3 regions of the Psychrilyobacter atlanticus DSM 19335 genome follow, and region 2 is predicted to be linked to each of the others. Evidence: riboswitches for the same ligand, from Rfam matches in the RefSeq annotation. Region 2 holds a riboswitch; each other region holds the start of a gene.
The links. Region 2 has a riboswitch for cobalamin ahead of K337_RS0104370 (TonB-dependent receptor). Riboswitches for the same ligand answer to the same signal wherever they lie in the genome.

Region 1: linked by a shared signal. The riboswitch ahead of gltS (sodium/glutamate symporter) and the one ahead of K337_RS0104370 (TonB-dependent receptor) in region 2 are both predicted to bind cobalamin.
Region 3: linked by a shared signal. The riboswitch ahead of K337_RS0115480 (sirohydrochlorin cobaltochelatase) and the one ahead of K337_RS0104370 (TonB-dependent receptor) in region 2 are both predicted to bind cobalamin.

What each region holds. Positions count from the first base shown of each region.
Region 1 covers NZ_KE384548.1:1,014,718-1,022,690, reverse strand. Annotated here, with positions in the region: gene asnS (asparagine--tRNA ligase) at 1-1,193, opposite strand, end outside; gene K337_RS0116755 (DUF896 domain-containing protein) at 1,204-1,422, opposite strand; gene gltS (sodium/glutamate symporter) at 1,801-2,988, opposite strand; cobalamin riboswitch at 3,118-3,300, opposite strand; gene K337_RS0116745 (hypothetical protein) at 3,424-4,506, opposite strand; gene K337_RS0116740 (cyclic nucleotide-binding domain-containing protein) at 4,706-5,182, opposite strand; gene K337_RS0116735 (L-lactate MFS transporter) at 5,269-6,501, opposite strand; gene K337_RS0116725 (PadR family transcriptional regulator) at 6,637-6,948, opposite strand; gene K337_RS18950 (DUF1413 domain-containing protein) at 7,056-7,283, opposite strand; gene K337_RS19465 (DUF2141 domain-containing protein) at 7,414-7,821, opposite strand; gene K337_RS0116710 (GNAT family N-acetyltransferase) at 7,970-7,973, opposite strand, start outside.
Region 2 covers NZ_KE384547.1:811,934-819,906, reverse strand. Annotated here, with positions in the region: gene trpE (anthranilate synthase component I) at 1-232, opposite strand, end outside; gene K337_RS0104375 (ATP:cob(I)alamin adenosyltransferase) at 562-1,032, opposite strand; gene K337_RS0104370 (TonB-dependent receptor) at 1,087-3,060, opposite strand; cobalamin riboswitch at 3,064-3,257, opposite strand; gene K337_RS0104365 (FecCD family ABC transporter permease) at 3,474-4,493, shown strand; gene K337_RS0104360 (ABC transporter ATP-binding protein) at 4,572-5,351, shown strand; gene K337_RS20150 (hypothetical protein) at 5,441-6,520, opposite strand; gene pelG (exopolysaccharide Pel transporter PelG) at 6,540-7,973, opposite strand, start outside.
Region 3 covers NZ_KE384548.1:767,315-775,287, reverse strand. Annotated here, with positions in the region: gene K337_RS0115490 (sugar O-acetyltransferase) at 1-92, shown strand, start outside; gene K337_RS0115485 (ABC transporter ATP-binding protein) at 334-2,040, shown strand; cobalamin riboswitch at 2,254-2,430, shown strand; gene K337_RS0115480 (sirohydrochlorin cobaltochelatase) at 2,575-3,495, shown strand; gene K337_RS0115475 (FecCD family ABC transporter permease) at 3,502-4,500, shown strand; gene K337_RS0115470 (ABC transporter ATP-binding protein) at 4,497-5,276, shown strand; gene K337_RS18770 (ABC transporter substrate-binding protein) at 5,273-6,172, shown strand; gene K337_RS0115460 (precorrin-8X methylmutase) at 6,185-6,832, shown strand; gene cbiD (cobalt-precorrin-5B (C(1))-methyltransferase CbiD) at 6,841-7,973, shown strand, end outside.

The DNA.
Region 1 (7,973 bases), on a different contig from region 2:
TCTAAGTTATCTTCTCTTTGAGAACCACCTATGATTTCTCCAATTCCAGGAGCTAATAGATCCATAGCTCTTACTGTTTTTCCATCTTCGTTAAGCTTCATATAGAATGCTTTGATATCCTTTGGATAGTCTGTTACGAAAACTGGTCTTTTAAAATGCTCTTCAGCTAAGAATCTTTCATGTTCTGATTGAAGATCAATTCCCCACTCTACTTTAAATTCAAATTTTTTCTTTGATTTTAATAGGATGTCTACTGCTTCAGTATAAGTAACTCTAGCAAAATCATTTGCTAAAACATTGTTTAACTTATCAAATAATCCTTTTTCTACAAATTTATTGAAAAATTCCATCTCTTCAGGAGCTTTTTCCATAACATATTTAATGATATATTTTACCATATCTTCTGCTAAATCCATGTTAGCTTCTAAGGCAGCGAAAGCAATCTCAGGTTCTATCATCCAAAATTCAGATGCATGTCTAGTTGTATTTGAGTTTTCTGCTCTAAATGTAGGTCCAAATGTATATACATTTCTAAATGCAGCACAATAAGTCTCTACATTTAATTGTCCACTTACAGTTAGGTTAGTTTCCTTTCCAAAGAAGTCTTCTTTATAGTCGATATCTCCCTTATCTGTTTTAGGAACATTATCTAAGTCCATAGTCGTTACTCTGAACATCTCTCCTGCACCTTCAGCGTCACTTCCAGTTATGATTGGAGTGTGTACATATACAAACTCTTGATCTTGGAAAAATCTGTGGATAGCATATGCAACTAATGATCTTACTCTAAATACTGCTGAGAAAGCATTAGTTCTAGGTCTTAGATGTGCTATTGATCTCAAATATTCAAAGGTATGTCTTTTATTTTGTAATGGATAATCTAAGTCAGCTTTTTGGAATATCTCTACAGACGTTGCCTTGATCTCATAACTTTGTCCCTTTCCTTCTGATTTTACAAAAGTTCCAGTTACATACATAGATGTAGCTATAGATGCTCTGCTTATCTCGTCAAAATTTTCTAAGTTGTCCTCAAATACTACTTGTAGTCCGGTAAAAAATGAACCATCATTTAATTCAATAAAACCAAAACTTTTTTGACTCCTAATCTTTCTTACCCAACCAGAAATTTGTACTTCTTGATTTAAGAATTGTTCACCATTTCTGATAAGTTCTTTAACTGTTGCTTTCTTCATAAAATCCTCCCTAACTTAATTTAGTTATTTTTTTATTTAATTTTACTTCATTTCCATTTTGATCTACAACTTTTACTTGATCTAAATGTCCTTTAACTTGTGATTTAAACTGCTCCAAGTATAATGTTCTGTATTTTTGTCTTTCTATTGTTTCTTCATCTGTTAACGTTCTTTTTTTAGCTAGAGCTGAATAGTGATTCACCTTAGCTATAATGTCTTTCATTTCCACTTTAATCCTCCTATCTATACAATGCCTTAATCTTTTTCTATAAAATAAAAAAACTTCCCACTGCTAAAGTGAGAAGTCAAAATTCATACAAACCCTAAAAAAATAAAGTAAGTACGGAGACACACACAAGCAGTTCCTCGATACCCTTTGGCGTCACGTGCCAAATACGTCTAAGCCTACTGAGATTTTTATAAAAATCCTTTGGGTTAGCAGCTCCAAGGTGTTCTTCACAACTAATTCCACTACTAGTCTCCCACCGTCACTAGCTCGCTTTAGTATCTATTAGAAGTTACTCTCCTCATCTTTGCTTTTATAATTAGAAATATTATACTATTATGCTATTTAATTGTCAACTTTCTGGGACTTTTCTTTTAGTTATTATTTCACTACACTTATAAAAAAAGTTATTATCCCAACATTGAAAAAATCTATAAATAAACCTCCTACCAAAGGAATGATAAAAAATGCCTTTGGAGAAGGTAAAAATTTGTTTGTCAGAGCTTCCATATTAGCCAGAGCTTTTGGAGTCGTCCCAAATCCACACCCGCAATGACCAGAGGCCATAACCGCTGCATCATAGTCTTTTCCCATGAGATAAAAGGTTATGAAATATGCAAACCCTCCCATGAGGATAGTTTGTCCAAGGAGCATAAGGAGGAGTGGTAACGCTAACTCCTTCAATTCCCATAATTTAAAGGTCATAAGGGTCATAGATAAAAACATTGCCAGAGTAAAGTTACTCATCATAGAAATTTCATCTAATTTTATCTTATATCCCTTTGAAATATCACTTAGATTCCTTATTACTGAAGCTGTAAACATAGCTCCTATATATGAAGGGAGAACAAGCCCTATGTTTTTTAGAAGGTACGATATAAAACTTCCTATTCCCATAGCTATTATTATCTCAAAGGCTCCTACAGGAATATTTTTGCTGAGCAGCCTGCCTTCTGATAACTTAGATTCTACCTCGCTGCCTGTATGGGTTTTCTTGTCCAGTAATTTATGTTTTCCTATCAATCTTTTTGCTACGGGTCCTCCGATAATACTTCCCATTAAAAGAGCATAGGTTGCTGTGGCCATAGCTACTACTTTTGCCCCGTGAGCTCCCGCTTCTTCTAACATTGGTGCAAAAGCTCCTGCAGTTCCCGGCCCTCCAGTAGTGGATAATGACCCTGTTGCCAGTCCCAACAAGGGGCTGATATTCAGTGCCTTGGCCATCCCTACCCCTAATATATTTTGTAATACTGCCAGTAATACGGCTGCCAATAAAAACATAAATACAGGCATCCCTGCTTTCTTTAAGAGTTTAAGACTTGCAGAATAGCCGATTGTTGTAAAAAAGGCGATCATAAATACTTCCCTCAGACTGTCTTCAAAAATAATATTCAGAAGACCAGTTTCATGAGCCAATAAAGTAATTAAGGAAAATGTTCCTCCTCCTGTTACTGCTTCTGGAATGCAGAGTTCATCCAAAATTTTAATCTTATAATTTAACCATTTTCCAATATAAAGAACCCCTACTGCTACTGCCAAAGTCTCTATTATCCCTAATCTTATTTCCATTTTTTTATTCTTCCCCCTTAAAATTATCAAACATAGTAAGCTAAAATTACAACTTTATATTTTTCATGATAATATTAAAAGCGGAGAACTGTCGTTCTTCTATTCATCGTCATACCTCCATCCTCGTGGTTGATGACAAAGTTAAAGGCAGGTCTCCTGGCTTAGTTTCAACCTACTCACATACGCCTTCCCAGATTTTATCCAGTGGCAAATTATGTTTTCGTCTACATTACAGTGGCGGGACCGCGGAGGATTTTAACCTACTTCCCTATTAATTCTATTTGATTAGAAACCTCTAACTCTGTTATTTAATTGTTATATCGATATAATATACTATGTATTTTATATTTTGTTCAAATATATATAATTTATATTAAAAAGATTATCTATTTTTTATATTATTGAAATATGAACCTATAATTTTTGATAATAGTTTTATTTATTTTTGCTCCCGCAATGACAGCAGGTAGGCAGGAGAGCGTGTTTTATCTCATGGCATTCCGGACACTCCTCAAAGAGTTTTGTTCCGCAAGATGGACATGAATAGGGTTTATCTTTTTCCGCAGTATGGTTGTGGGGCAACGTTACCTTGCCAACGGTTCTTCTAGTCCAATATAAAAACTTTCTCGGCCCCCTTCTGATAGGGTATTCACATACCGGACATAGGAATTTTTCATATCCGTCCCGATATTGCTTTAAAAGCCATTGTTTCTTTGGGTTAGTTATTATATTTATGAGATATATGATGATTTTTACCACTGTAAGCAGGAGTCCCAGTATTAAGATATATTTAAAATACCGGGATGGGAAATATTTGTGGATAACTAAGAAGATCTTAAAAAATACTGCCACTCCATAACCTATAAAGAGAAGATAGTAATTGCTGGACTTTTTCTTAAGGATAAGATATATTCCACCCAATAAAAATGGGAAGAGAATAGATATCTGTAAAAAAGCCAGTTTCAAATTATGATTTTTTAGGAGTTCCCTGTATTGTTTTTGGGCATTCTCCCTTTGATCTTTTAGTTTTTTTCCTATCTCCTGTTTCTCAATCTCCAGTCTTTGTTTTTTTTCTATAATTTGAGCCAATTCCATATTTAATCTCTGGTAGGTTTTCTGACTCTTTAAAAAAGTTTCCACACTTCTACTTAGCTGCTGTTCTTCGGATTTCGAGATTACCTTAGAATTTTCAAGGGCCAGTTTTTTTAGAGCCATCAATTGATTTATGGTATTCTGTAAATTCCCAGAACTGTTTTTAACTATAGCGATCTCATTTTCATTCTTCACTTGTTTTCTTGTAAGGTTCTCTATTTGATTTTTCAGCTCTTGTTCCTCTGTGATTAAGCCGGGTTCCAGATATGATTGTTCTATCTTATTGTATCTAGGACCCTTTATAGATTCTATATCCTCTAAAAGAAACCCCAGGATCCAAAATACCAGGATACCAAAAATAACTACAAAACTTTTGATTAAAAAACGATACAGCCAGGGTCCTTTGGAATTTTCTATATTTTTCATAATTAACTCCTCCTAAAAATTTATATCCTCTATCTTACCAAAGGAATCTTTTAATTCCTTTATTTTGGCATTATTATACAACTCAATCATCGGCATTTACAAGGATATGGATGGGATAAATATTTAGACGGCTTTAAATTAAATATAAAAAGAACCAGAGAATCTTCTGGTTCTTTTTGACATTTTAATTTTGTTGAAATTAAAGATTTCCGCTCTCCTCTATGAGGATATAGTCCATAATTATATCCTTCATCCCCTTGAGAGCTCTAGCCAGATCTCTTGCCTCGTTGAGTATAATTTTTCCAAAGAGTTTGGGGTTATCTTTTTCTAAAAGGTAGAGAGTCATCTTGGGGATTACTGCCAGAACAACATCTGTATTGGCAGTTGCTGTAACAATTTGTTTCTGGATACCTATTGGAGAAGCCATTCCAAAAATTGATCCCGGTCCGAACTTAGATAATCTCCTGCCGGCAACGGTAACTTTGATCTCTCCCTCTAAGAGAAGGTAGGAATCTCCCGGGGAGTCTCCCTCTTCAAAGATGTTTTCACCGGCACTATAGCTTTTTTCTGAAAGGCTCTCTATAAATGAATGAATGTCGTCTTTGTCCACTCCACCAAATAAAGATGTCTTTGGCAGAAGTTCAATAATCTTATCTTTAAGTTTATCTTCAGGCATAATAACCCCTCCTTATATTAGGTTATTACTTTTTTTTTTGAATTTCCTTTTACTATTCAAAATTTATTTTTTAATTTATCTCTGTTTTAATTTAAATCTGTATTTATTTTAATCTCTCTAACTTTTTTTTCTTTAAGCACTAAAATTGATATCAAAATTCCTATAATTGCACTTACTATTGTGGGATAAAAAACATATATATAGCTCCCAAAAGAATCTTTAATAATCCCTGATGTGACACTTGAAACTACTGCTCCTACTCCATATGCTGTAAACAGGAAACCATAATTTCTTGCATAATTTTTTGCTCCAAAAATATTAGAGACAGCAGTTGGAGCAATTGCAAGCCAACCACCTAATATAAACCAGAACATTGAAAATGATACGATATAAAATATAACGTTACCCTTACCTGAATTTAACATTATTATGGAAGCTAGAATAATAAGGCCAAAGGAAATTATCGCAGTTTTTTCAAATTTAATTTTATCAGTAATGACACCAAATACAGGCCGTCCTAACCCGTTAAATACAGCGAACAATGCAACGGAAAAAGCACTCATTTTTGGATTAAGTCCAATAATTTCCTGTGCAACAGGACTTGAAATCCCAATGGCCATAAGACCGGTAAATGTACCTATAGCGAAACATGTCCATAAAATATAAAATTTTCTATCGATCAGTACTTTCTTTAAAGGCAGATCTGAAGAGGTATCTTTATTTTTAACGATATTTCCTTCAACTTCTTCCTCTTTATTTGGAAATCTTAAAGGAAGTGCAAAAATTAATATTATTACAAAAAAAGCCAGACTTAAGATTCTGAAAGAAGAAAATACTCCAAAATATTCAATTAGAAGTCTGGATATTGGTGCTGTGACAAAAGGTGATAATCCAAACCCAGAAAGTGTCAGACCTACGGCCATTCCTTTTTTGTTCGGAAACCATTTTGCAGAAACAGCCATAGGGGCACCGTAAACAATACCTACACCTATACCACCAATAATTCCATAAGTTACTGTAAGCATTTCAATGCTGTTTGCTAAACTAGATAAAAACCATCCAAGTGAGACAATTGCTCCACCAAATAAAGTTATATTCCTTGGGCCATATTTTTCAATGAAATTTCCTGCTAGTGGCATTGATAATGCGTAAAAAATTAAAAATGTCATATATGGCAGGGAACTCTCTGTAGAACTTATGTTTAAAATTTCTTCCAGAGGTTTTCTGAAAATACTCCAGGAATATACCGATCCCAAACACATATAGATAATTACCCCTAAAAAAATAAAAATTGTTCTTTGCTTAACCTTTGATATCATACTTCAACTCCTTTTTTTCCAAAAAAAGACCAAAAGAGCCCCCTTTGTTTAAAGAGAGCTCTTCTGCCATTTTAAGAAATATTTTTTTTATTAATTTAAGCAGCCTGAGCTGCCTCATCGTCTGTAACTTCATTTTTATACCTCTTCTAATTCTTCAAAAAGTACCATTGCTTTTTCTTTTGCAATAGTTAAAACGTCTATTCCTTCATCGGTAATAAAATAATAATTTCTATTTTTACCATTTATTAATCTTACTTCTTTTTTTAATAAATTTTCATTTTCCATTTTAGTTAAAAGTGGATAGATAGTGCCGGGACTAATTTGATACCCATAGTTTTTTAATTCTTCAATCATCCAAAGTCCAAAAAAAGGTTCTTTTTTAGCCTGAATTAATATATGTATCTGCATAAATCCCAGTAAAAGTTTCCTAGGAATTTTATTTTTCATATAGTCACCTCGTTGTTATCAAAAATCGATATTGATAAATGATAATAACATAGATGATAAGAATAGTCAAGAATAAGAATATGCAATTATAAGGAAAATTTTTAATTTTATTTTTTTTGATAAACTTGTTGCTCCTTTTCATTTTTCTGCAGAACTGCCACTCCCTGGGCTTCACCGCTTTCTACTGCATGGAGAAACATCCTCTCTAAAATTGTGTGTTTCATAATGTCTAAACTGTCCCACTCATAGTTTTTAAATAAATCCTGTAATGTAAATTTTTCTCCCGGTTTTAAGTGTTTTATCTCTTTTAAAGCTACTGCTAAATAAGCTTCCATGATCTCAACCTCCATCAATAAAAAATATTATTACATATTAAAGTATAAATTTCCTCGTTAAATCTGATATTCAGATTTTTAATTTTATTTTATTACTTAATCTAAAGTCAGGTCACTGATAAGGGGAAAATTAAGGTCCCCACAATTTTATCTGCAAAACAAGATCCTGTGATAGTTCTTTAGAAGATTTAAAAAAATCTGGTTTCATTTTTGGTTTATTAACTGCTCCTAAAACTCCATAGGGCTCCCTTGGTTTTCCAAAGAACCATGTTGTCAGTCTTTCATTTCTGTCTGTATCCTGAAAAACTACTACGGCATAGTTCCCATCAGGGAGATCTGTAAAAACTCCTTTTTCAGCCTTTTCAGGGGTTCCCTTCCATTTAAAGATCCCTTTTTCCCCATCATTGGGGAAGCCATCCTCCTGGTCAAATACAGCAATGTATACAGGGGCATTTCTATCTATAATATTTGTTACCTCTATTTTAAAAGGATATATCTTTATACTTATGAAAAATAAAAAGAATAAAAGGTATTTCATAAATGTTCCTCCTAAAGGTTTATATATATTTATTTATTATGAACTCCACTACCTTCTTTTTACTTCTTCTGAGGTGAAAATCCTTTAGTGTTTTTATTTTGAGGTATATAAAAAGAACCGGCAAATTTGCCGGTTCTAAATTTTGTGCTTAT
Region 2 (7,973 bases):
TTTTTCCATCTTTTTTTATCTTTTCACCATCTAACTCATATTCATCCCCAAAACTTTTCAATCTTCTAAATGGATTTTTAGCTATAAATGAATATCTACCTTTTTCATTGTCCCTGCTTTCTAGGAGCAACCCCACCCTGTCTCCTACGTACTTTTTAAAAATAGTCACCGGTGTTTCTGTGTCTCCCGCTATTATTTTTGTATAAACTTTCATCTGCTTTTTCTTCTCCACCTTACCCCTCCTTTTTTACTTTTCATCTAATTCATCTATAAATTTATAAAAAAAAAGCCCACTCATTATGAATAGGCTTTCCCTTAGAAAAATATAACAAAAAAACCTGCTCATAGTGAACAGGCCGTTAATTTTAAAAAATTAAATTTTATATATAAAAATTAATAGATCGATTTATTACCTAAACCTGGTCCACGTGTCAAAGCTATTTTATTTGTTGAATTATCACTTTTCCACCACCAAGTAAATCTAATCATCTCTATCTCCTCTTTAAATTTTATTACAATCACTATATAATTTTATTTTTATTTTGTCAAACTTTTTTATTTTTAATCCTCATAAACTTTTATCTCTTCTACACCTAATCTATGATTTATATATTTTGAAAGGGTAAATAGATAACTCGATAATTTATTTAAATAATCAAAAATCACACTATCTATATCTATTCCTGTAGCACTGCAATAAGTCACTTGTCTAAATAATCTCCTGTTTACTGCTCTGGCAATATGAATTTCCGCTCCTAACAGACTTCCTCCCTGAAGGATAAATCCGGTGAATCCTCCTACTATTTTTCTATATTCCTCTTCTTTTGTTTCTAAAAAATCAACCTTTTCCCTTTTTATTTTAGTTTCATTGTTTAGAGAATAACTCACCATAAAATTATTTCTTTGAATTTCAATTATCTCTTCCACTACTTCTGGCAGATCGATTTTAGCTATAGCTGCTGCTTTTCCCAGATGGCAATTTAATTCATCTATAACGCCCTTGGCTTCTATTACATAATTTATTTTTAACATTTTCTCCCTCCAACAGATAAAACCTCAGAAAATAAATTTCTGAGGTTTTTTTTCTTACATAGTATATCTGAATCCTACATAGTATTGTCTTTCCGGTGCTGGATAGTAATAACCATATGAATCCACATATTCATTGTATTCTTCATCAGTTAAGTTTTTGATTCCCCCATAGATATCAAATGAATCATTTATCTTATATGATAGGTTGAAATCTAAAGTAGTGTATGCCTCTACTTTATCTTTTTCATTTTTTTCATCATAAAAACTATATGAACTACCTACGTAATTTAACAATAGGTTAGATTTTAACTTTTCTGTAAAATCATATTTAGCCCCTATAGAAAATTTATTTTCTGGTACTCCTGGAGTTTTATTTCCCTTATTTTCTCCACCATCAATCTCTGACTGTAAGTATGAATAAGATGTAGTTAAAGTTAAGTTTTTCATGAATTTCCTTTCTGCTAACAACTCAAACCCTATCTTTTTATTGTCTTCATCATAGTTACTATTAATCTTTTTACTAGAATTGTAATATATCTCATCTTTTATTATCTTATGGAATACAGATGCACTTACAAAGGTCTCGGCAATATAATCCTTTACTCCGATCTCAAAATTTTCTCCAGTCTGAGGTTTTAAATCTGGGTTATAAACCCCATATGTCACAAGCTCATCTGTTGTAGGGGTTCTAAAATCAGTTCCATAACTGATAAAAGTCGAACCTGTTTCTGAATATTTATAGTTTAATGCTAGATCATATACAGTTGTGTTATATTTTTTATCTTCGTAATTTGAATAATCAAACTTTGTATACTGCTGTCTGATTCCCCCTGTAAAATCAAGGTCATCTGTAAGACTGTAAGTATCTGATATAAATCCACCTATACTTTCTTTTTTGACTTTTCCTTCTCTAGAAAAAGGTTTTGTTGTAATAGTTGGCCAATTTGAATAATCACTCTCCAACCCATTGCTTTTATTATCTAAATCACCATTTAATAAATCAAACCCAGCAATAAATTTATTTCTGTCTGTGTTATATTTTACCTTGAAATCATTTGAAATATTTTCTGTTTTAGCATCACTATTACTATATGTTGATGTAGAACCATAAGTCATATAAGAATTGTAATTTTTAGTATAATAAGTTGTATTATTTATTATCTCTAAATTGTCCTTCTTATAATTATACCCCAGGTTAAATCTATGAGATTCATTTTTCCCCCAATCATCTGGTGAACTAGCTTGTGTCCTGTCATCATCTGTTTGATCTTTTGATAACGATCCAGGAAATCCCATATGATCCTTATGATAGTCATATTTTAAAGTTAAAGCATTGGCATCGTTTATCTGATATTTTGTTCCTACCATGACATCTTGTGATCTTAAATATCCATTTTCCCTATACCCATCTGTCGTTTTTCCTGTAACATTTCCAAAAATTTTAAATTTATCCACTGTGGTATTAAATCCAAGATTACCATTATAATTCTCATATGATCCACCTTCTACTTGAAGGGTCAAGCTGTCTTTTCCTTTACCATTTTTAGTGATGATATTTATAGCTCCTCCTACAGTATTATCTCCATAGACTACAGATGCTCCACTTGGGATTATCTCTATCTTTTCTACTGTCTCAATAGGGATGCTGTATAGGTTAAAACTCGACATATCGATAGGATTCATCTTTACCCCATCTACAATAATAGCTGTATTCATTTGAGTGTTGGCTCCCTGCCCTCTGATATCTATTACTCCTGTTTTCCCCGTCCCCTCACTTACTTTTACTCCGGGAACTGATTTTACAGCTTCTACTACATTTTTAGCTCCGCTTTCTTTAATATCCTGTGCAGTAACTATGGTGATATTTTTAGGTGTATCTCTTATCGTATTCTCAAACCCGTCTCCGGATATCGTTGTTTCCTCTAATCTTATTACTCCACTATCCTCAAAAAACTGCTCCTCATTTAAATCCTCGGCATAAACTGTACACGCCAAAATTAGGGCTAAAACCCCTGCTCTTTTTATCATCTCTTTCTCCCCTTTTCCAGATTAGGTATCCTGACTTAGTTTCCTCCTACTCCCATCCCTTCCCAGGTAATCATACCCAGTGGTTATGATGGTTTCGTCCACTTCTACAGTAGTGAAGGCTGTACTAGATTCGCACTAGTTTCCCTATTTTAATTCTCTTCGTCCTTAGTTTACAAATTATAAAAAAAAATGTCAAGATATTACAACTTTATTAAAAAAAATTAATTATAGTTTTCTAGTATTTTCCACACATTCCGTACTATTTGTTAATTACTGGTTAAATTGTAGTTAAAATTCACTAAAAGAAGGTGAAGAGTTAGGAATAAGAGATTATTAAAAAGAATTTCTAGACATTTTTATGAATCTATCTTAGTATTAATGTAATATTATAAATTAAAAAAGGAGTCCCTCCCATGAAATTAAAAACTTTTCTTATCTTTCTATCTTTAGGAATTTTAACTATAATTTTCGCTTTATCCAGCGGAGTAATAAAGATAAACCCCTTGATTACACTAAAAATTCTCACTAATTCCATTACAAACCACAACGTGTTTGATGCAACTTGGAATCCAAATTTAGAAACAATCTTATTAAAACTGCGGTTACCTCGTATATTTTTAGCATTCTTAGTAGGCGGAGGGTTATCCTTGGTCGGTGTTCTCATGCAGGCCCTTACCAAAAATTCCCTTGCTGACCCATATATCTTAGGAGTTTCCAGTGGGGCTTCAACAGGTGCAGTTTTATCCCTTATCATAGGTTTTAACATCGGTGGTTTAGGTACTCCATTTATGGCATTTTTAGGAGCTGTTACAGCTGCTGTCTTGGTTTTCAGAATCGCTAATATAGGCGGAAATTATAGTTCTACCAAACTGGTTCTTACAGGAATTGCTATCTCCTCCATGTTTTCATCTATCACTACTTTTATAACTTTCTCTGCCCAAAATGGAGATCTGTATACAGCGTTATTTTGGATTGTTGGTAGTTTAAGTGGAGCCAAATGGTCGTCTATCTATCTTTTGACCACTTTACTCGTGATTGTCTTTGGAATAACTATGTTTTTTAATCGTGAATTGGATATCTTACTTTTAGGAGAGGAAAGTTCTAAGATTTTAGGTGTCAATACCAATAAGATAAGAATTATAATTATACTTACATCTACTCTGTTGACAGGAATCTTAGTTTCCATAAGTGGTGTAATAGGATTTATCGGTCTTATTATTCCTCATATTTCAAGAAAATTAACAAGTTCTAAACATAGAGTTCTTATACCAGTATCTATATTTCTAGGTGGATTTTTTCTCACTCTGGCCGACACCTTTTCCAGGGTAGTAATGGCTCCCAATGAACTTCCAGTAGGGATTGTCACATCGTTTTTAGGAGCACCATTCTTTCTATGGATCATGAAAAAAAGTATCTATAATTTTAATAAATAAGCAACGTGACGTTGCATCCAGATAAAAAATCCAAAATTTGTATAATTCGTGACAAAAAAATTAAAAAAGGAGGATAGATTGAAATTAAAAATTGAAAATTTAAGTTTTGAGATAGATAGCGCAAAAATTTTAAATGATATAAATTTTAATATTAAAAAAGGAGAATTTGTCGGGGTTATAGGGCCCAACGGATGTGGTAAATCTACCCTATTAAAAAATATATATAATATACTCACTCCTACTAGCGGTAGTATATTCATCGATAACACACCTATAGATAATTTTTCTTCCAAGGAATTAGCTAAGAAAATATCTACCCTTACACAACATTCTGGAGGAGACTTTGATTTTTCCATCATCGATATTGTTCTCATGGGGAGATATGCCCACTCTTCCATGTTTTCCTCTACATCCAAAACAGATCTAAAGATAGCCAAAGAAGCTTTGGATAAAGTCGGGTTATCTCACTTTGAAAACAGAAGTTTTCTCAGCCTTTCTGGAGGAGAACAGCAGAGGGTTATGATTGCCAGAGCCATTGCAGGGGACAATGATTTCTTTATCCTGGATGAACCTACCAATCACTTAGATATAAAATATCAATTAGAGATAATGGATATTATGAAATCTTTGGATATAACTATGTTTTCTGCAATCCATGATATGAATATTGCAGCTACATATTGTGACAAACTCATCCTTTTGAAGGAAGGAAATATTGCAGATATTGGCACTCCTACTGAAGTTTTGTCCAAAGAAAACTTTAAAGAAGTCTTCGGTGTAGAAGTCTATCTGTCTACTAATCCATACACAGATAAACTCTCTATTAATTATATCCCAAAATGTTTTTCTGCTAAATAGAAAAAGTGTTACCTTGTCTTTTGCAGGTATAATTTCCTAAACTAAAAAAGGGTTGTGAATTCACAACCCTTTTTATCTATCCAATAATTTTATTTTTCACCTATATATACTTTCTTTCTATTAAAACCTTCTTTGTCTAATCCTTCTTCATTGTATCCATATTTATCATATCCACGACGATTATACCCAAGGTTGTTGTAGCCTTGTCGATCATACCCCTTACTATCATAGCCGTTTTCATCATATCCTCCTACATATATATCAGGACTAGGAATAAAAACCACCGGTCTCTTTATTTTACTGTAAAATTCATCAAAAGTTCTGCCTTTTTTATCATATAAGCCTTTCGTATACCTGTTGTTTTTTTCATCATTCCATCCATATTTATCGTAATGATTCCTGTCATAACCATTTTTATCATATCCTTTTCTATTATAACCTTTTCTATTAGAGCCACCTTGGTCATAACCATACTTGTTATATCCTTCCCGATCATAACCTTCTTTGTCATAACCGTACTTATCATATCCTATTTTGTCATAACCTTCTTTACTATATCCAGCTTTATTATATCCAGCTTCTGTGTACCCATAAATACTGTAACCATCTGCATCGTAGGCCGTTTTAGTCACTTTATTTAATTCTTCTCTAGACCATCCTTTTTTATTATATTTTGTCCCTGTTTCTCTATTTATTCCATCTATCGTATATCCTTTTTCATCATATTCTGTCTTTGTTTTTTTGTTTACTCCAAAATATGACCACCCATATTCATCATACAGTGTTTTTGTCTTTTTATTTTCATATTCCCTAGACCAACCGTATTTATCATATTTAGTTCCAGTCTCTTTATTTACCCCTTTTCCACTCCATCCTTCATCATTCCATCCATCTTGTCTATACCCACTTTTATCATATCCTTCTCGATTATATCTCCCTTTATTATACCCTTCCTTATCATAACTTTCTACGTCATAACCGTACTTGTCATATCCTTCCCGGTCATATCCTTCATCACTGTATCCGCTTATATTATAGCCTTCCTTATCTATATATCCCATAGAATGCCAATTTCGTTTAGTATTCCCATTAAATCCTGTCTTGTCATAACTACTACAACCTGCCATAAATATTATTCCACTTATAACTATCGCTATTTTATATTTCATAAGGTCTCACTTCCAAAATTTATTTTAAAATCTGATAACTAAAGATTATCAATAAAAAAAACGACACTGATAAACCTATTTTAAGGTATCTTTCTTTCCATCTTAAACTAACTCCATGATTCATTTTACCAATTATTTTTGATAGTGATCGGCCTCTATGTTTTAATGCAAAATTTTGAGAATAAAAAGTTGTATAATTCAACCCATCTATAATTTTATCAAAAAGCTGTAGAGCATATAATACTGATATTACAGACCCCAAGAAAAAACCAAACCCTATATATTTCTCTCCAAAATTTATAAAAATTAGAGTGAAAGATGTATTTAAAAAACAAAATAAACCTGTGACTTTTAGTGCACTTTTTAAAGCATTGAAGTAAAAGAAAATAGAAATTAATATTATTATATATATATTAGCTATTGCACCTAAAGAAACTATTTTAAATATCTCTACCAACTCTGCAGGTACTCCATAATAAATAATAAAATATCTAGAAAATAAAAGTGCTGTTATTGTAATAAAAATTTGTATTTGTAGAGCATAAAATACCTCTTTATACAACTTTCTACGCATTTTTTTTCTCTCTTTTTCTATGTCATCTAAAGTTCCATTTTTTAAAGTAAGTGCATAATATTTTTGATATATATCAAAAAACCTTGTCTCTATAAATACTACGAAAAATACAATACTGGGGATTGTCAGTAAGAATGAATAAAATATAGCATTTTCATAGTGTAAAGTTATTCTGAATCCATACCCTATATTAACAGCCCACGGTGAAAACCAATTTATAATTATATGAGACCAAGTACCTAAAATATAAAATAAACCTGTAAATAATAAACTCGAATAGTTTTTTAAATATCCTAAGAATTCGTACTCTCCTCCCTCTCCTTCTTTGAATATACTGAAAAAATAGTTTGTCAACATATGTAGTGAAAATAAGACCCCTATAAAAAATGAAGTCAGCATATTTCCCGCTAATCTATGTTCAGAAAACATAATTGGATATTTAGTAGTGATGAAGAATACCAACACAGATAAAATGGTTGAATAAAAATATATTTTTGATATATATACATAATCTTTTAATATACTTATATAAGTTGTAATGGTCCACAATAGTGATAAAGTTATTAGTATCCCTATTGACAGGTATTTATAATATAACGGTAGCTCTTTCATCCCGAAAAATATCACTCCTAAAACCAGCGACAATATTATTATTATTTTACTGATCCCTATAAATGATGGTCTCACTTTCTTATATTCTTTTTCATAAAATCTATCAGATATATACCTCGTTACAAAAAATTGAAATGGAAAACTTATTAACTGGGAAAAAATAAATATATATACCAACGTTGTTATAAATAATAACTGTTCCGAAGAATTATTAAAAATTAAATTTGATACTAAAATCAAGATATTTATAGATAATACCATTGCTAT
Region 3 (7,973 bases), on a different contig from region 2:
CCACTATAGGAGCAGGAAGTGTCGTAACCAAAGATCTTCCGGAAAATGTGTTTGCTGGAGGGAATCCTTGTAAAATCATAAAAAAAATATAAAGTTTATAGATGAATTAAAGTTTATAAAAATTTGGGTTATGACAGATTTGGATCTAATGTCACATAGCTGATGAGTATAGTAAAAATCTTAGGGAGAAATTTCTCCCTTTTTTTATTCTGTAAATGGAGGATATAGTTTTATTTGAAAAGATATGATAAGATGATTTTAAAGGGAAATTTCATACGATCCTTGAAAAGACCGATAATTTATTAATATAAAATTAAAATCAAAGGAGCTAAAATGAACGAATTAAAATCATTTATAAAATATTATAGACCCCATATTAAATTATTAATGTTTACATTAGCCTGTGCTGTACTACTTGCATCACTGGATTTAATTTTTCCAAAAGTGATTCAAATAGTAATAGATAAAGTAATTCCGGCAAAAGATCTGAAAACATTTTATTATATATCTGTTGGATTAATATTTATGTATTTAATGAGATATGCTGTCAGTTACTGTCAGCTGTACTATGGAAATGTTCTAGGAATTAAGATAGAGACCAAGATGAGAAAGGAATTATTTACTCATATTCAAAAGTTATCTTTTGGTTATTTTGATAACAATAAAACCGGAGTAATTATGTCAAAATTAGTAAATGATCTGAGCGGGATATCGGAGTTAGCCAATCATGGCCCTATAGACCTATTTATTGCTGTAATCAGATTAGCAGGAGCTTTTGCATTAATGATCACTTTAAATGTAAAATTAACCTTGGTTATATTTTCAGTTTTACCCTTTATGATCTACTTTTCTATCACTCAAAAATGGAAGATGAAGATGGCATTTGGTAAAACCAGAAAAAAAATAGCAGATATAAATTCCTGTGCTGAGGAAAGCATTGGTGGGATTAGGATAGTAAAGCAATTCAATAATGAAAATTATGAGATAGATAAATTCGAGGAAAAAAACCAGGAATTTCAAGAAGCTAAAAAAGAAACTTATAAAACTACTGCTGTTTTTTTCTCAGGAATCCATATATTTATGAACCTTATGCAGTTTATAGTAATATTTTATGGAGGATATTTAATATTGCACGGAGAGTTAACCTATGGTATCTTAATTAGTTTTCTCTTGTATTCCTATAGATTTATGGAGCCTATCAGAAAGATGATGATCTTGGTTCAAAGTTATCAAAAAGGAATGGCAGGATATAGAAGGTTTCAGGAGATGATGGAAATAACTCCACAGATAAAAGAGGTGGAAAATCCAATAATTTTAAAGGAAATAAAAGGAGAGATACAGCTGCAGGATGTAAATTTCTCCTATAAAAAATCATCTTTAATTTTAAATGAATTTAATTTGAAAATAAAATCTGGAGAAAATATAGCCATAGTAGGATCTAGTGGTGTAGGAAAATCAACTATTTCAAATTTGATTCCAAGGTTCTATGATATTGATTCTGGAAGGATAACTATAGATGGAACAGATATAAGTAAGATAAAATTAACTTCTCTTCGAGGGAATATAGGGATTGTCCCTCAGGAGGCATTTTTATTTGGGGGAACGATAAGGGAGAATATAAGCTATGGTAAGTTAGGTGCAGCTGAAGAAGACCTTGTAGAAGCATCTAAGAACGCCAACATATATGAATTTATAATTAGTTTACCAAAGGGATTTGATACTTTGGTAGGAGAAAGAGGAGTCAAACTTTCCGGAGGGCAAAAGCAAAGGATATCTATAGCCAGGATATTTTTAAAAAATCCAAAGATATTGATATTGGATGAAGCTACTGCATCTTTAGATAATATTACAGAAAAATTAATCCAGGAAGCCCTTACGACACTATCCAAAAACAGAACTACTATAACTATAGCTCACAGGCTTTCAACTATCATAAATTCTGACAGAATTGTAGTTATGGATAAAGAAGGTGTGGTAGAAACTGGAACCCATGAGGAACTATTAAAATTAGAAGGATCCTATGCTAAACTTTATCGTTAGACGAGTAACTAGTAACTCTCTTTATGACAGTTTTCCAATTTTGACATAAAAAAGGAAAGTAATATAACTCACGGCATACATTCAATTTTTAATCTGTATAAAAAACAGTTACTTTTTATTAAAAAATATTAATTTTAAATTAAAAAAATTAATGTTGAATTAAAAGAAATACGTTGTAAAAAAAAAGTAAACATGGTATAAAGTTAATGACAATTTAATAAAATATAATCTTGGTTCGATTTGTATCGATTAAAAGGGAAGTGGGTGAAAATCCTACACGGTCCCGCCACTGTAAGACAGATGAAAATAGTATACCACTGAAGCAATTCGGGAAGGGCTATGAGTAAGGTGAAGTCAAGTCAGGAGACCTGCCAGATTATTTTTACGAACTTGCGAGGACAAGGATGTAGACATTTGTAGCTTTTGCTGTATAAAATGTTCTAGTTCCCTAAGTTTTAGGGGACTTTTTTTTACGAAAAAAGAGACAATTTCATCTTATTTTTTATTCTCAAAATTAAACTCAGGAGGAAAAAAATGAAAAAAGTGTTAGTAGTATTAGTGATGTTGGTAATGGGTGTAACATTATTAGCAAAGGGAGCAGTACATGAACCATCAAAGGATCTGTTTAAGGCAGAAAAAAAAGCTATTGTATTAGTAAGTTTTGGGACAACATATCCAGAAACAAGAGCAAAAACGATTATGGCTTTAGAGAAAGAATTTAAAAATTCATATCCAGATTTTAAAGTAGTAACTGCTTTTACATCTAGAATTATCATGAGAAGAATTAAAAAGAATGAAGGGATTACTTTTAATAATCCAAGTGAGGCACTAGATATATTAAAAAAAGAAGGATATACACATGTGTTAGTCCAAGGAACACATATTATGAACGGATTAGAATCTGAAACTTTAAAGAAAGAAGTTGCCTTACATGAGGGAGATTTTAAAGTATTAAAAGTTAGTGACCCCTTATTAACATTGTTAGCTGATTATAAAGATACTGCATCAGCATTAGCTCCTACTTATAAAGTTTTAAAGAAAGATGAAGCAACTGTATTTATCGGGCATGGTACTCACCATCCAGCAAATTCTGCATATTCTATGATCGAAAATGTATTCCATGAGTATTATTCTGAAAATGTATTCTTTGGAACTGTAGAAGGGTACCCTACATTAGATACAATAATTAAACAATTAAAAACAAAGAAAATTAAACATGTAAATTTATATCCATTTATGATAGTTGCTGGAGATCATGCACACAACGATATAGCTGGAGAGATGAAGGAAGAATTAGAAAAAAATGGGTTTACTGTAAAAGCTCACATGGTTGGTTTAGGAGAGAATGAAGGGATCAGAAAGATATATGTTAAACATGCAGAATTTGGGTTGACTCATGAAAAAGAAAATATGTTAGCTAAAAAGAAAGAGTATGCAAATGGGATGCAACCGTAGAAATTTATGAAAAAACATTTTAAATTGTGGACAATAATTGGAATAATACTATTAATTCTTTCAGTATTCTTCTACCTTCAAATGGGATATATAAAAATTCCATTAAAGGAAGTGATAGAGAGTATAAAAGGCGGGGAGGGAGCTCCTAATTGGTATATTATCCATGAAGTGAGATTACCGAGGATTCTCACTTCGATCTTAATAGGTTCAATTTTATCCATGTGCGGATTGGTATTTCAAGGGGTTTTATTAAACCCCTTGGCTGATCCATATACATTGGGGATCTCAAGTGGTGCTTCATTTGGTGCTGCTCTTGCTATAGTTCTAAACATAACAGTTTTTGGAATTTTCAGCACACATATAGTTTCATTTATATTTGCAATACTCTGTTTGGCAGTTGTTATCAAGATGGGATCTTTTGAGAGGAAGATGAATCCTACTTCTATAATATTAGGAGGAATAATAATTGGAGCTTTCTTCTCTGCAGGATTAAGTTTTTTAAAGTATTTAGCTGACGAGGGTGTAGGGGCTATTATATTTTGGCTGCTTGGGAGCTTTACCGGGAAATCATGGATGGAAGTCAGTATCTTGAGTGCAATATGGGTCTTTGGATTCGTATTTTTTTGTTATTATGCAGAAGATTTAAATATACTAGCATTGGGAGAAAAAAGTGCTATCTCGTTGGGGATAAACCCCAGCAGGATCAGGAGGATATTATTGGTTGTCAGTTCGATCTTATCAGCTGTAGCAGTTTCTACCTGTGGAATAATAGGATTTGTAGGACTTGTAGTACCTCATCTTCTCCGATTCATCATGGGAACAGACAATAAAAAATTAATTATAGGCTGTGCTATATGGGGTGGAGTTATTATGGGAGCTGCTGATAATGTAGTCCGAGTAGTATTACCTAATGATATTCCTGTAGGAGTAATCACATCACTACTAGGAGCACCTTTCTTTGCTCTGATTTTTAGGAAAAAGATGGGAGGAGGAAATCTGAGATGATAGATATAAAAAAAATAAACTATTCTATAGATGGAACTCAAATCTTAGATGACCTGTCTTTCAAATTTGAGAAGGGTAAATTTTATGGAATATTAGGACCCAATGGAAGTGGAAAAACTACTTTTTTGGATATCTTAAGTGGATATAAGAATGCCACAGAATCTGAAATTTATATTGAAAAAAAGGAATTAAAGGAATATTCTCATTTAAAGTTAGCAAAAAAAATTGCAATAGTACCGCAAAAATTTGATATAGTTTTTCCTTTCTCTGTTTCTGACATATTGGAGATGGGAAGATATCCCTATAAGAAAAAGTTTTTTAGTCTTCAGAAAAAAGATTATGAGATTATCGACAAAGTAATAAAAGAAATAGGGTTAGAAGAATTTTTAGATAAGGAAATAACTACTCTAAGTGGCGGAGAGGAACAAAGGGTAATATTTGGAAAGGCATTGATTCAGACAACACCTATTTTATTTCTAGATGAGTCAACTTCGAATTTGGATCCTTATTATTCCCATACTTTACTGAGCCTTGTAAGAAAAAGAGTGGTAGAGGAACAAACCACAGTGATAGGGGTATTTCACGACTTTAATTTAGCTTCACTTTATTGTGATGAAATCCTCTTATTGGAGAAGGGAAGGATTGTAACCAGCGGAAAAACCCAAGATGTGCTTAATTCAAAAAAATTAGAAGAAGTATTTAAAATCGGATGGGAGAAATATAAAACAGAAAAGAACACATTTGTATTCCCAAGACTAGGAGATGATTTAGAATGATTAAAATAATAAAATTATTATCGATCTTTATTTTTATGACACAGTTATGTTTTCCTTCTAATACAGAGATAATAAGTGAATCTGGGAAAATAATAGATCTGACTAAACCTCACACTAGGATAATCTCCCTCTATGGAGCTCATACAGATGTTTTAGTAAATATAGGTGCTGAGAAGAACTTGGTAGGAGTAGAAAAAAGTAATGCTGATCTGGGGATAGAGGTTTTTTCGTATAAAGACAGTGTAGAAAAATTTATATCTGCGAAACCGGATTTGATCTTAATAAGACCTATGATTAGAGACAGGTTCAGCGGATTAATAAGATCATTAAAGAATGCAAATTTGACTGTAGTAACTATAAAGCCTACAAAATTTGAAGAATTAGATAACTATTGGCTGACACTAGGTAAACTAAGCGGTTATGAAAAGGAAGCGGTCCAATATACAGATGATTTTCATATGAACTTAGCGAAATTAAAGAAAAAGGCCGATTCAATACCTACTAATGAAAGGAAAACAGTGTTCTTTGAGGCTAGACATAAAACCAATCAAACAACCTCCCTAGATGGGATACCAGCTTATATTTTAGGAGTATTGGATATAGAGAATATAGCTTATGATGCTACTCCTACAAAAAAAGGGTCCAGTGTGGCTGATTTTCCCAAAGAATTATTGTTAGCACGAGGGGAAAAGATAGATGTATATTTAGCACAGTATGGAGCTATGAATAGGCCCACTGTGGATATAATAAAAAAAGCACCTGGTTACAAAGCAATAAGAGCAGTAAGGGAAGATGAAATCTATATAATAGATGAATATAATGTATCGAGACCAACAAATGGATTATTAGATGGGATAAATGAAATTGGACATGTTGTCTATCCAAAATATTTTTAACAGGGGGATAAAATGAGTTATGTAAAAAAGCCTATGGCAATTGAAAATAAGAGTTTTGAGATAATCACTAATGAATTAGGTGAAAAAGCAATGCAATTTACCGAAGGTGAGTTAAAAATTGTAAAGAGACTTATTCATACTACTGCTGACTTTGAATATGCTGACATAGTAGAGATATCAAAAGATGCGATAGAAAGCGGAAAAAAAGCCATTGAAGAGGGAAGTAAGATCTATTGTGACACCAATATGATCGTAAATGGTCTGAGTAAGAAAACTATGGAAAAATGGGATGTAGGTGCTTATTGTCTGGTTTCAGATGAGAAGGTGGTAATAGAAGCAAAGGAAAGAGGATTGACTCGTTCGATAGTGGGGATGGAAAAAGCAATAAAAGATGCAAAAACAAAGATATTCTTGATCGGAAACGCTCCTACAGCTCTATTTACATTGATGGAAGCTATTGAAAAAGGGTATAGACCTAATCTTGTAGTAGGAGTGCCAGTTGGATTTGTAGGAGCTGAAGATTCCAAAGAAAGGCTGAGAGAATTGGATATTCCTTATATTGTAACTAGGGGAAGAAAGGGTGGAAGTACAGTAGCTGTAGCTACATTCCACGGTATTTTATATGATATGTATGATAGAAAAGGATTTTTAGGAGAATAATTTTAATTATGAAATTAGATAAATATACCGTCCAAAACGGAAAAAAGATGAGATATGGATATACTACTGGGTCAACTGCAGCAGGAGCCTGTAAGAGCGCAGTGGAAATATATTTTCAAAAAGAAGACCTATCTACTATAGAGATAGAAACTCCTAAGGGATGGAATTTAAATCTAGATATAAACAGTATTGAAATAGGGGTTATCGATAACTATAGATATGTTAAAACTAGTATTATAAAAGATGGTGGGGATGACCCCGATGCTACTGACAAAATAGAAATATTTGCAACTCTCAAAGAAATTTTAGAGGATGAGAAGATAGAAGACAGGGGAGATAACTTTATCAATGATAAAAAGAATATATCCCTATGTGGCGGGATAGGTGTAGGAAGAGTCACTAAAAAGGGATTGCAGGTAGCTATAGGAAAGCCGGCAATAAACCCTGTGCCTGTCCGGACTATATTTTATGAGATAGAAAAGGTCTTACCTAAGGGAAAAAAGGTCGAGGTTACTATAGATATTCCAATGGGAGTTGAAGTAGGGAAAAAGACCTTTAATCCTAAACTAGGAATATTAGGCGGGATATCGATATTAGGAACTACTGGTATAGTAAAACCGATGTCAGAAGAATCTTGGCGGGACTCTATAGTCATAGAATTGAAGATGCTTTTAGAAGAATACTCAGAAGACACGGTAATTATTACTCCTGGAAACTACGGGAAGAAGTTTTTGGTAGAAGAACTGAAGGTAGATCCTAAAAAGATCATCATCATCAGTAATTTTATGGGATTTATCCTAGATAACATAAAAGTATTAGGATATAAAAAAATAGTTTTAGTGGGACATATAGGAAAACTCATCAAGGTGGCCGGAGGAATATTTCATACTCATTCAAAGATATCCGATGGACGAATGGAAATATTAGGAGCCAATGCTCTATTAGCAGGAGAAGCCCCAGAAGATGTAATTAAAATTATAGAGGCTAATACTACAGAAGAGGGATTGTCTTATCTAAAATTAAAGGAAACCAACAAAACAATTGCAAAAAAAATTAAACAGAAATGTGAAAAGAGAGTTTTCGATGAAGTAGAGGTTGAGGTGTTGACTTTTTCCTTTGATCATGGAGAATTAGCCAGAAC